2 regions of the Staphylococcus sp. IVB6181 genome follow, and region 2 is predicted to be linked to the other one. Evidence: riboswitches for the same ligand, from Rfam matches in the RefSeq annotation. Region 2 holds a riboswitch; the other holds the start of a gene.
The links. Region 2 has a riboswitch for thiamine pyrophosphate ahead of MUA90_RS02120 (thiamine phosphate synthase). Riboswitches for the same ligand answer to the same signal wherever they lie in the genome.
Positions count from the first base shown of each region.

Region 1 (4,658 bases), 1.1 Mb from region 2:
TATTGATAAATATGACTGCCTTGTTCTACAAAGTCTTTTGCTTTTTCTTTCATCGCTTCTTGTCTTTCTTGTTCATCAAAATGGTTTTGACGCAAATCATGAGAAATTCGCATTGAACAGAATTTAGGGCCGCACATACTGCAGAAGTGTGCAACTTTTGCTGCTTCTTTCGGTAAAGTTTCATCATGATATTCACGCGCACGTTCAGGATCTAGTGATAGATTGAATTGGTCGATCCAGCGGAATTCAAAGCGTGCTTTACTAATTGCATCATCACGATCAGAAGCACCTGGAAGGCCTTTTGATAGGTCTGCTGCATGTGCTGCAATTTTATAAGTGATAACACCTTCGCGTACATCATCTTTATTCGGCAAACCTAAGTGTTCTTTAGGTGTCACGTAACATAACATAGCTGTTCCGTAGCTTGCTATTTGTGCTGCACCGATAGCTGAAGTGATATGGTCGTATGCAGGTGCGATATCAGTTGTAAGCGGTCCTAATGTATAGAATGGTGCTTCTTTACAATAGAAATCTGCTAGATCTTGGTTTTCTTTAATTTTATGCATTGGGATATGTCCTGGTCCTTCAATCATAACTTGAACATCGTGTTTCCATGCAATATCAGTCAATTCGCCTAATGTTTTCAATTCAGAGAATTGGCTTTCATCATTCGCATCATAAATAGAACCAGAGCGTAAACCATCTCCTAATGATACTGCGATATCGTATTGATTTAAAATGGCACAGATATCATCGAAGTGTTCGTATAAGAAGCTTTCTTCATGATGTGCTAAACACCATTGTGCCATGATGGAACCGCCGCGTGAGACAATACCTGTTAAACGATTAACTGTTAACGGTACATAGCGAAGCAAGACACCTGCATGAATAGTAAAGTAATCGACACCTTGTTCGGCTTGTTCGATTAAAGTGTCGCGATAAATTTCCCAAGTTAGATCTTCAGCAACACCATTCACTTTTTCTAACGCTTGATAAATCGGTACAGTACCGACAGGAACTGGTGAGTTTCTTAATAAATATTCACGTGTCGCATGAATATTTTTACCTGTTGATAAATCCATAATTGTATCTGCACCCCAGTGTGTCGCCCACACTAATTTTTCAATTTCTGCTTCAATTGATGACGACACCGCTGAGTTTCCGATATTCGCATTGATTTTCACTTGGAAATTTTTACCGATAATCATCGGTTCTGATTCAGGGTGGTTGACGTTATTAGGAATAATCGCACGTCCTCTTGCAATTTCATCTCTGACAAATTCAGGTTCTACCCCTTCACGTACCGCTACGAATTTCATTTCTTTTGTGATGATACCTTGTTTTGCATAGTGCATTTGAGTAATGCGTTTACCTTCTTTTGCACGTTTAGGCTGATAATTGAAAGGTGTTTCTACAAATTTATGATGGCCTTCTTTTTTAAAGCCGTTATCAATCGACTGTACTTTACGTCCTTCATAAGCTTCTATATCATCACGTGCATCAATCCAGTCGGTACGTAATTTCGGAATCCCTTTTTGCACATCTACTTCATAACCTTCTTCATGATAGACACCTGCTGTGTCATAGACCGTTAATGGCGCATTCTTTTGTGTGCTGTACTCTGTTACTGTATCGCTTAATTCGATTTCTCTGAAAGGCACACGAATATCCTCATCTGCCCCTTGCTTAAATACACGTTTGCTTGCTGGAAAACCTTTTTTTAATTCAATGGCTTCTTGTTTCATAAAAATTAATCCTCCCTGCTTCAATGCTAGGAGGTATACCTTAAGACACGACAAATAAGAAAACGCATTCATAAATTTATGAATGCGCAAAGATTTATACATACTGAACTTGATACAAACATACACCATGCATGTTTGTATTTATTCGTTTGATTACTTAATCGTCTATGTACGCTTCCCTACGCTAGTACTAACTAGATCAGGTTCAAAGGGTTGATTTGTATATCTTTCAGCCTATAGGGCACCCCTAGCAATGAAATATTTAATTTACATTTTTATACTAACACTCAACAATCTAATATACAAGTCAATGCGATAGTTTGTATTAAACACCTTTTATTGTAGAATTTCAGTTTAAATATTTTCTCATTTTATTCAAAGTTACTCTGACTACTGTCGTCTCCCCGACCTTTTCATAGCCTAACTTTTTATATAAAGCATTCGCTTTGTCATTGTATTGATTGACCGTCAGTGAAATTTTATCAAACCCTTTTTCTCTCGCTATGTTTTCAGCTGCTTTCAACAGCGTTTGGCCTACGCCGCGGCGTTGAAAATCTGAAGATACAGACAACATAGAAACATGATACTCATCTTCTTCTGCTTCTTTCAAGTTGATTAAAGAGAAAATAGATTTGTAATATATCATCAACTGCGGTACAACAAATATCCGCTTCAATGCTACAATCTCCACTACCGTCGGTACTAATGCTTTTTCTAATTCTCGGTACGGCATACATGTGATTAGTCCTGCCACTTGTCCATCAATCATCGCGGCAAGTGTATGCTCATAACTGAAACGATTCTTTCTCATTTGGTAAAGCTTTTGCATATAGTGTTCGATCACACCTTGATTATCGCTCCCTACCATCACATGGCATAAATTGCCGATAGCGATGTAGTTTAATGCGCCCGCCTCTTTAAATTCTGGTCTTGCAGATGTAATTTGTATTGCGTTGTTCACGTCAAAAATCTCCTTTGTTTCTATCAAACGTGCTCGGGTGCTAATTGTCTGACTGTGTTCATTCTCAACTTATGATTTGGAATCGGCATATGCAGCATCCATTCATCTATAAGTCCGCTTCGATTAATTTCATCTAATTTGCTAACTACTTCTTCCTTATTTCCGCTCATAATATGCATACGTTTCTCAACAACTTCAAATTTTTCATTGCTTTCAGAAAGATATGCATCGACTTGTGCTTTTGTATTCAAAACCGTACGCCTGCCATCTTCTGAAATCAGCTCATAATGTCTTTGAGAAAAACGAAACGGTAATTGATTGCCGTCTCTCGTAGTAATCATAACAGGTACGCTGACAATAAATCTTCCTTCAGGGTAGCGAGATTTATAAGCTTTTAATGCTTCTTCTAAATCTTCTTGACTCGAATTAATGAAAAATGCATATATAATACCGACTTTAGCTTCCGCTGCTTGAATCGCAGCATTTAAACTCGTCCCAAGCAAATAAATCGGAACACTTGGGTGGGTACTGTCTCTTTTAGCTGTTTTAAGTCCAGCATATTTTGAGTCTGGGTCGAAATTTTGTGTATTCAGTCCTCTTAAAGTCTCAAACTTTTCATTAAACGAAAGTCCATGCTCTTTTAAATCTTCTTTCAATATACCTGTTACTTTCGGGAACCCGCCAGGTGCTTTGCCCACCGCTAAATCTGCACGATGGTTTGATAATTCGTCAATCAAATGGAATTGTTCTATCACCTTCAACGGATGATAATGCATCAGCATGACACCGCCTGATCCAATGCGCATGTGCTTTGTCTGATTCAATAAATGCATCGTCAAAATTTCTGGTGATGTACCGATGACATCATTTAAATTATGATGTTCTGCGACTAAATAGCGGGTATATCCCAATTCGTCTGCAAGTTGTGCCAATTCTACCGTCTGACGCAGTGCTTCCTTTGAAGTTTGTTTTTTTGTAATTGGTGTTTGATCTAATATACTCACCGGCAGCATGTAACCCTCTCCTATTCTCTGCTCTTAAATTCATGCTATGGCTCAAAGATGAGAAAGTCAAAAACTATGATTTCACCATAATGACGAAAAAAAGAAAACACGGCCTAAATCGACCGTGTTTTCGATATTTAAATCCCCTTATTTTGTGAAAAATTTATCCCTTTGTTGATTACTCTTTATCTTTCTTTTTCTTGCCTGTTTCTCTATCGATACTATTATCGATATAGGCATGTTTTAAGGTTGTTTCTCCACCGATTTCATGGTAAACAATACCTTTCAGCTGAGGGTTGCGCAAACTTGCTGCACCTTGCTGATAAATCGGTGCGACTGGTGCTTCGCTTAACATCAGTTCTTCCGCATCTTTCAAATGATCGATACGTTTTTTTGGTTGTTTTAATAATGAACCGTTCGCTTCTTTTAACATACTATCGAATTTTTTGCTGCTCCAGTCTGTGTTGTTTTGAGCATTATCTGTTGTCATCGTATCTAAATACGTCATTGGGTCTGGATAGTCAGGTCCCCAACCAGATAAAGACATAGAGTAGTTCATTGTTAATTCGGCTGTTACCCTTTGTTTGAACGGTAATTGTTTGATATTTACATTCACACCTGGCAAGTTCTTTTCAATTTGTGATTTGATGAATTGGGCTGAAATTTTTGAACTTGGGGTATCTTCTGTATTTAATGTAAATGTAAATTCATTTTTGCCAAGTGCTTTTTTGGCTTTATCCAAATGTGCTTTCGCTTCTTTCGGATTATATTTCAATGGTGATTCAACCATATCAGCGTAATCTTTGCCATCAGGCAAGATTGCTGTTTTCTTCGATGTAAAGCCATCAAATGGTTTTGAACCATCGCCTAACACATTATCAACATACGCTTTTTTATCTATAGATTGGGCTATAGCGTAACGCATATCTTTGTTTTGGAATTCTTTTT
Region 1 is NZ_CP095096.1:2,106,173-2,110,830, forward strand. Features, by position in the region: gene thiC (phosphomethylpyrimidine synthase ThiC) at 1-1,745, opposite strand, end outside; TPP riboswitch at 1,905-2,004, opposite strand; gene MUA90_RS10270 (GNAT family N-acetyltransferase) at 2,095-2,706, opposite strand; gene MUA90_RS10275 (MsnO8 family LLM class oxidoreductase) at 2,730-3,719, opposite strand; gene MUA90_RS10280 (peptide ABC transporter substrate-binding protein) at 3,889-4,658, opposite strand, start outside.
Region 1: linked by a shared signal. The riboswitch ahead of thiC (phosphomethylpyrimidine synthase ThiC) and the one ahead of MUA90_RS02120 (thiamine phosphate synthase) in region 2 are both predicted to bind thiamine pyrophosphate.

Region 2 (4,658 bases):
ACAAGTTGAAGCAGCTGGTATTGATACAATTTTAGTCGGTGACTCGCTTGGTATGACTGTTCTTGGATATGAGAGCATAGTACAAGTGACACTTTCTGATATGATTCATCATGCTAAAGCCGTTCGCCGCGGTGCACCAGACACATTTATCGTAGTAGATCTGCCTATCGGCGCAGTCGGTATTAATGATGAGAGCGACTTGAAAAATGCGTTGAAATTGTATCAAGCAACTGATGCGAATGCTTTAAAAGCAGAAGGTGCACATTTAATCAGCTTTATTACAAAAGCGCGTGCAATGGGCATCCCTGTAGTTTCGCATTTAGGACTGACGCCGCAAAGTGTCGGTGTAATGGGGTATAAAATGCAAGGTGCGACCAAAGAAGATGCATTACAGTTATTAAATGATGCACAGGCTGTGAAAGAAGCGGGTGCAGTGATATTAGTACTAGAAGCCGTTCCAAGCGATTTAGCAGCCCTTATTTCAGAACGTTTAACGATTCCAGTCATCGGTATCGGCGCAGGCAAAGCCACTGACGGACAAGTACTGGTCTATCATGACATGCTGAATTATGGTCAGGATCATCATGCTAAATTCGTTAAACAATATGGTGATTTCTCACAAGGTGTTTCAGCTTTAAAACACTATCATGAAGAAGTACGTGCTGGACAATTCCCTTCTGATGCCCATACGTATAAGAAACAAATACTGGGGGAATTAGAGTAATGGTACAAGTTATTACCTCTATCTCAGAGATGCAGCAGCTGGCTCAATCATTCAAGCGCCAAGGCAAAACAATCGGCTTTATTCCGACAATGGGTGCGTTGCATGACGGCCACTTGACTATGATGACACGTTCAACTAAAGAAAATGATGTTACGGTCGCGAGTGTGTTTGTTAATCCGCTTCAATTCGCACCTGATGAAGATTATGACGCCTATCCTAGACAAATTGAACAAGATACTGAATCGGCACAATCTGCTGGTGTGGATTATATCTTTCACCCCAGTGCAGAAGCTATGTATCCAGATGAAATCGGTATTGCCCTTAAAGTCGGGCGTCTTGCTGAAGTGTTAGAAGGTGCACAGCGTCCGATTCACTTCAATGGTGTAGCCACTGTTGTCAATAAACTCTTTAATATCGTTCAGCCTGACCGTGCTTATTTCGGACAAAAAGATGCGCAGCAATTAGCTATTGTAGAAAAAATGGTGAAAGACTTTAATCACCCGATTGAAATTGTGGGACAAGCGATTGTACGTGAAGCAGACGGTCTTGCAAAGAGTTCTCGCAATGTATATTTAACTGAACAAGAACGCGAAGAAGCTCCTGCTCTGCAAGAGAGCCTGCAGCTGGCAAAACAATACTATCTAAACGGCGAAAGAGACAGTAAAGTCATTATCGACCGCATCACAGATTATTTACAGCAACATACAAGCGGCCATATTGATGAAGTGGCTGTATACAGCTATCCAGAGCTGGTCGAGCAGTCGCACATTGAAGGCCGATTTTTCATTTCGCTCGCAGTTAAATTTTCTAAAGCACGCTTGATCGATAATATTATTCTTGGAGATGACCAATAAAATGATAAGAACTATGATGAACGCTAAAATTCACCGTGCACGTGTGACAGAATCGAATTTGAATTACGTAGGGAGTATTACGATTGATGAGGCAATATTAGAAGCGGTAGATATTTTACCGAATGAGAAAGTTGCGATTGTAAACAATAATAATGGTGCACGCTTTGAAACTTACGTAATTAAAGGTGAAAGAGGCAGCGGAAAAATCTGTTTAAACGGTGCTGCTTCACGTTTAGTTGAAGTCGATGACATCGTCATTATTATGACATATGCACAACTGAATGAAGAAGAACTCAAACACCACACTCCTAAAGTTGCTGTAATGAATGCACATAATGAAATTGTTGAAATGATTCATGAAAAAGAAAACTCTATCGTATTGTAATCACAATAAATTGGTTTTATTTGTCATCTTTTTTCACTGATTCTATAAAGCCAGTCCCTGTCATCCCCTGAATTCCTGGTATAGACTTGGTCTGCTATTGCTTTTTCTATCAAAGTGATTTATGATGATTTTGTAATGAAAAGAAATTAGTAATTTCAAGAATGAAAATTACAGTCCAATACGTTAACGCCTCGCTACACGAATTGTTAAAGTATTGATGTTTGATGCTTTCTTATTCTACTAAGAATTGAATAATACAATAAGTCCACTGGAAGTGCCTGTTCCTACAGGCTGAGATCCTCGTGTTTGATGAGGAAATTCTTGGAACCTGATCCAGTTCATACTGGCGTAGGAAAGTGGCGTATTGCACTTTTTAATGCGCTGTTTTCCTGTACGGAAATAGCGCTTTTTTATTTGTTTTATTTCCAGTAGAGACTTTTCAAAGGGTGAAGGCAATGTGGGTTGCGATTTCTAAACAAACAATAACCCCTGAATTAATAAAACAGTACGCGGCGATTGAACCTATAATAGATCAATTAATTTTACGTACGCGTCCAAAAGAACAAGTGAAAGCAATAGAAGCATTACTCAAAAATGATTTCCCGAAAGATAAAATAACAGTACATTCAGACAGTGAAGTTTTAAATCGATTCAACTTAACGCATATTCACTTTAAAGAAATGGATGAACGTGCCTTTCACTTGAAACAAACACATCCAGATTTATGTGTCAGCATGTCTACACATAGTCAAGCAAGTGCACAAGCAGCAAAACGCCATCATTTAGATTATGTCTTGTTCGGACATTTATTCAAAACAGCATCTAAACCTGGTCTGCCGCCGCGCGCACAAGAAGAAATCGATTCAGTTTTAACCGCAGATATTCCAGTGATTGCGTTAGGCGGTATCAACTTCGATACTTTATCTGAAGTACCACAAGGCTTCTCAGGTATCGCAGCAATTTCACTCTTCGCACATCACGATTTACACACACTAAGTTCATTAAAGGAAGGTGAATAACTATGTATGATGCAGCAATTATCGGTGCTGGTGTAATGGGTATGTCCATTGCACGTCATTTAAAAGACAGCGGTCTGAGTATTGCATTAATAGATAGAGATATTGAAGGCAAACATGCGTCTTATAAAGCCGGAGGCATGTTAGGGGCACAAAATGAATTTACCGAAGACAGTCCCCTGTTTCGTCTAGCACTGGCATCACGTTCAAAATTCGATGCTTTAAGCAAAGCTTTATTGGCTGAAACAGGTATCGATATCCAGTACCAGCAAAACGGTTTAATCAAATTAGCCGCTTCTAAAGCAGATATCCCATCACTTCAACAACAATATGCATTCTTGAACGACAATGATCCGGATGTCCGTACACTAACAGAAGCAGACTTAAATCAATTAACGCATGGTTTAGTCAAAGGTACAGAAGCAATGATGTTTGTGCCGCATGACCATCAAATTAATGCGAATCATTATACGAAAGCACTGCATGCCTCATTGAAGGATGAGCCGAACATCGACCGCTTCACCAACACCAATGTCACTGCCATCCACCGTGTCGGCGACGGTTATGAAATCGAAGCAGAACGTAATGGCCGCCGCACCATTACACGCGCCTATAAAATTATCGAAACAGCAGGTGCATGGGCCGGCAATGTTACAGAACAGCCTGACATTCAAGCAACTGTCAGCGGTGTTAAAGGCGAAGTCTTATTAGTCGAAAATGAAAATTTAGATTTAAAACAAACTTTGTTTATGACCAACGGCTGTTATATCGTACCGAAACCGCCCCACCGTTTCCTAATCGGTGCCACAAGCTACTTCGACGATTATTCTGTCGGTGTATCTGACCAAGGCAAAACATGGCTGTTGAATCAAGCTGTAGAACGTGTTCCAAAACTTAAACACAGCAAAGCACTCAAACATTGGTCAGGTGTCAGACCGTGGACAGAAGGAGAACAGCCGATTATGGATGAAGTCCAAGACAACTTATGGATTATCACCGGCCATTACCGCAACGGTATTTTATTATCACCGATTATCGGAGAACTGATGGCAGAGTGGATTATCACAGATACTTGTCCAAAAGCTTTAGAACCATTTCATAAAAACAGGAGGGAACATTATGAAGTGCATCATTAATGGCGACCCTTTCACATTTGACGAAGCTTTAAGCATTCAAAGTATTTTAGAACAGCTTGAACTTGATCCGAAACGTGTGATTGCGGAGCATAACCAAAACTTAATACAACGTGATGACTTTGCGCATCAAATAGTGCGCGAAGATGATCGTTTAGAATTATTAGAATTTGTTGGAGGCGGATAAAATGTTAAAAATCGGACCTTATGAAATGGAATCAAGATTATTACTTGGAACTGGAAAATTTGATAATGAAGAAGTACAAACGAAAGCAATCGAAGCTTCAGGCACAAACGTACTGACATTTGCGGTACGTCGAATGAACTTATATGACAAAAACCTGCCTAACCCGCTTGCGAATGTCAACTTGAAAGATTTTGTGACTTTCCCGAATACTGCTGGTGCTAAAACTGTTGAAGAAGCAGTACGTATCGCAGAAATTGCTAAACATGCGGGTGTATGCGACATGATTAAAGTTGAGATTATCGGAGATGACGAAACATTATTGCCTGACCCGATTGCGACATACGAAGCATGTAAAATCT
Region 2 is NZ_CP095096.1:492,366-497,023, reverse strand. Features, by position in the region: gene panB (3-methyl-2-oxobutanoate hydroxymethyltransferase) at 1-724, shown strand, start outside; gene panC (pantoate--beta-alanine ligase) at 724-1,578, shown strand; gene panD (aspartate 1-decarboxylase) at 1,580-1,963, shown strand; TPP riboswitch at 2,224-2,335, shown strand; gene MUA90_RS02120 (thiamine phosphate synthase) at 2,419-2,982, shown strand; gene MUA90_RS02115 (NAD(P)/FAD-dependent oxidoreductase) at 2,985-4,115, shown strand; gene thiS (sulfur carrier protein ThiS) at 4,099-4,299, shown strand; gene MUA90_RS02105 (thiazole synthase) at 4,301-4,658, shown strand, end outside.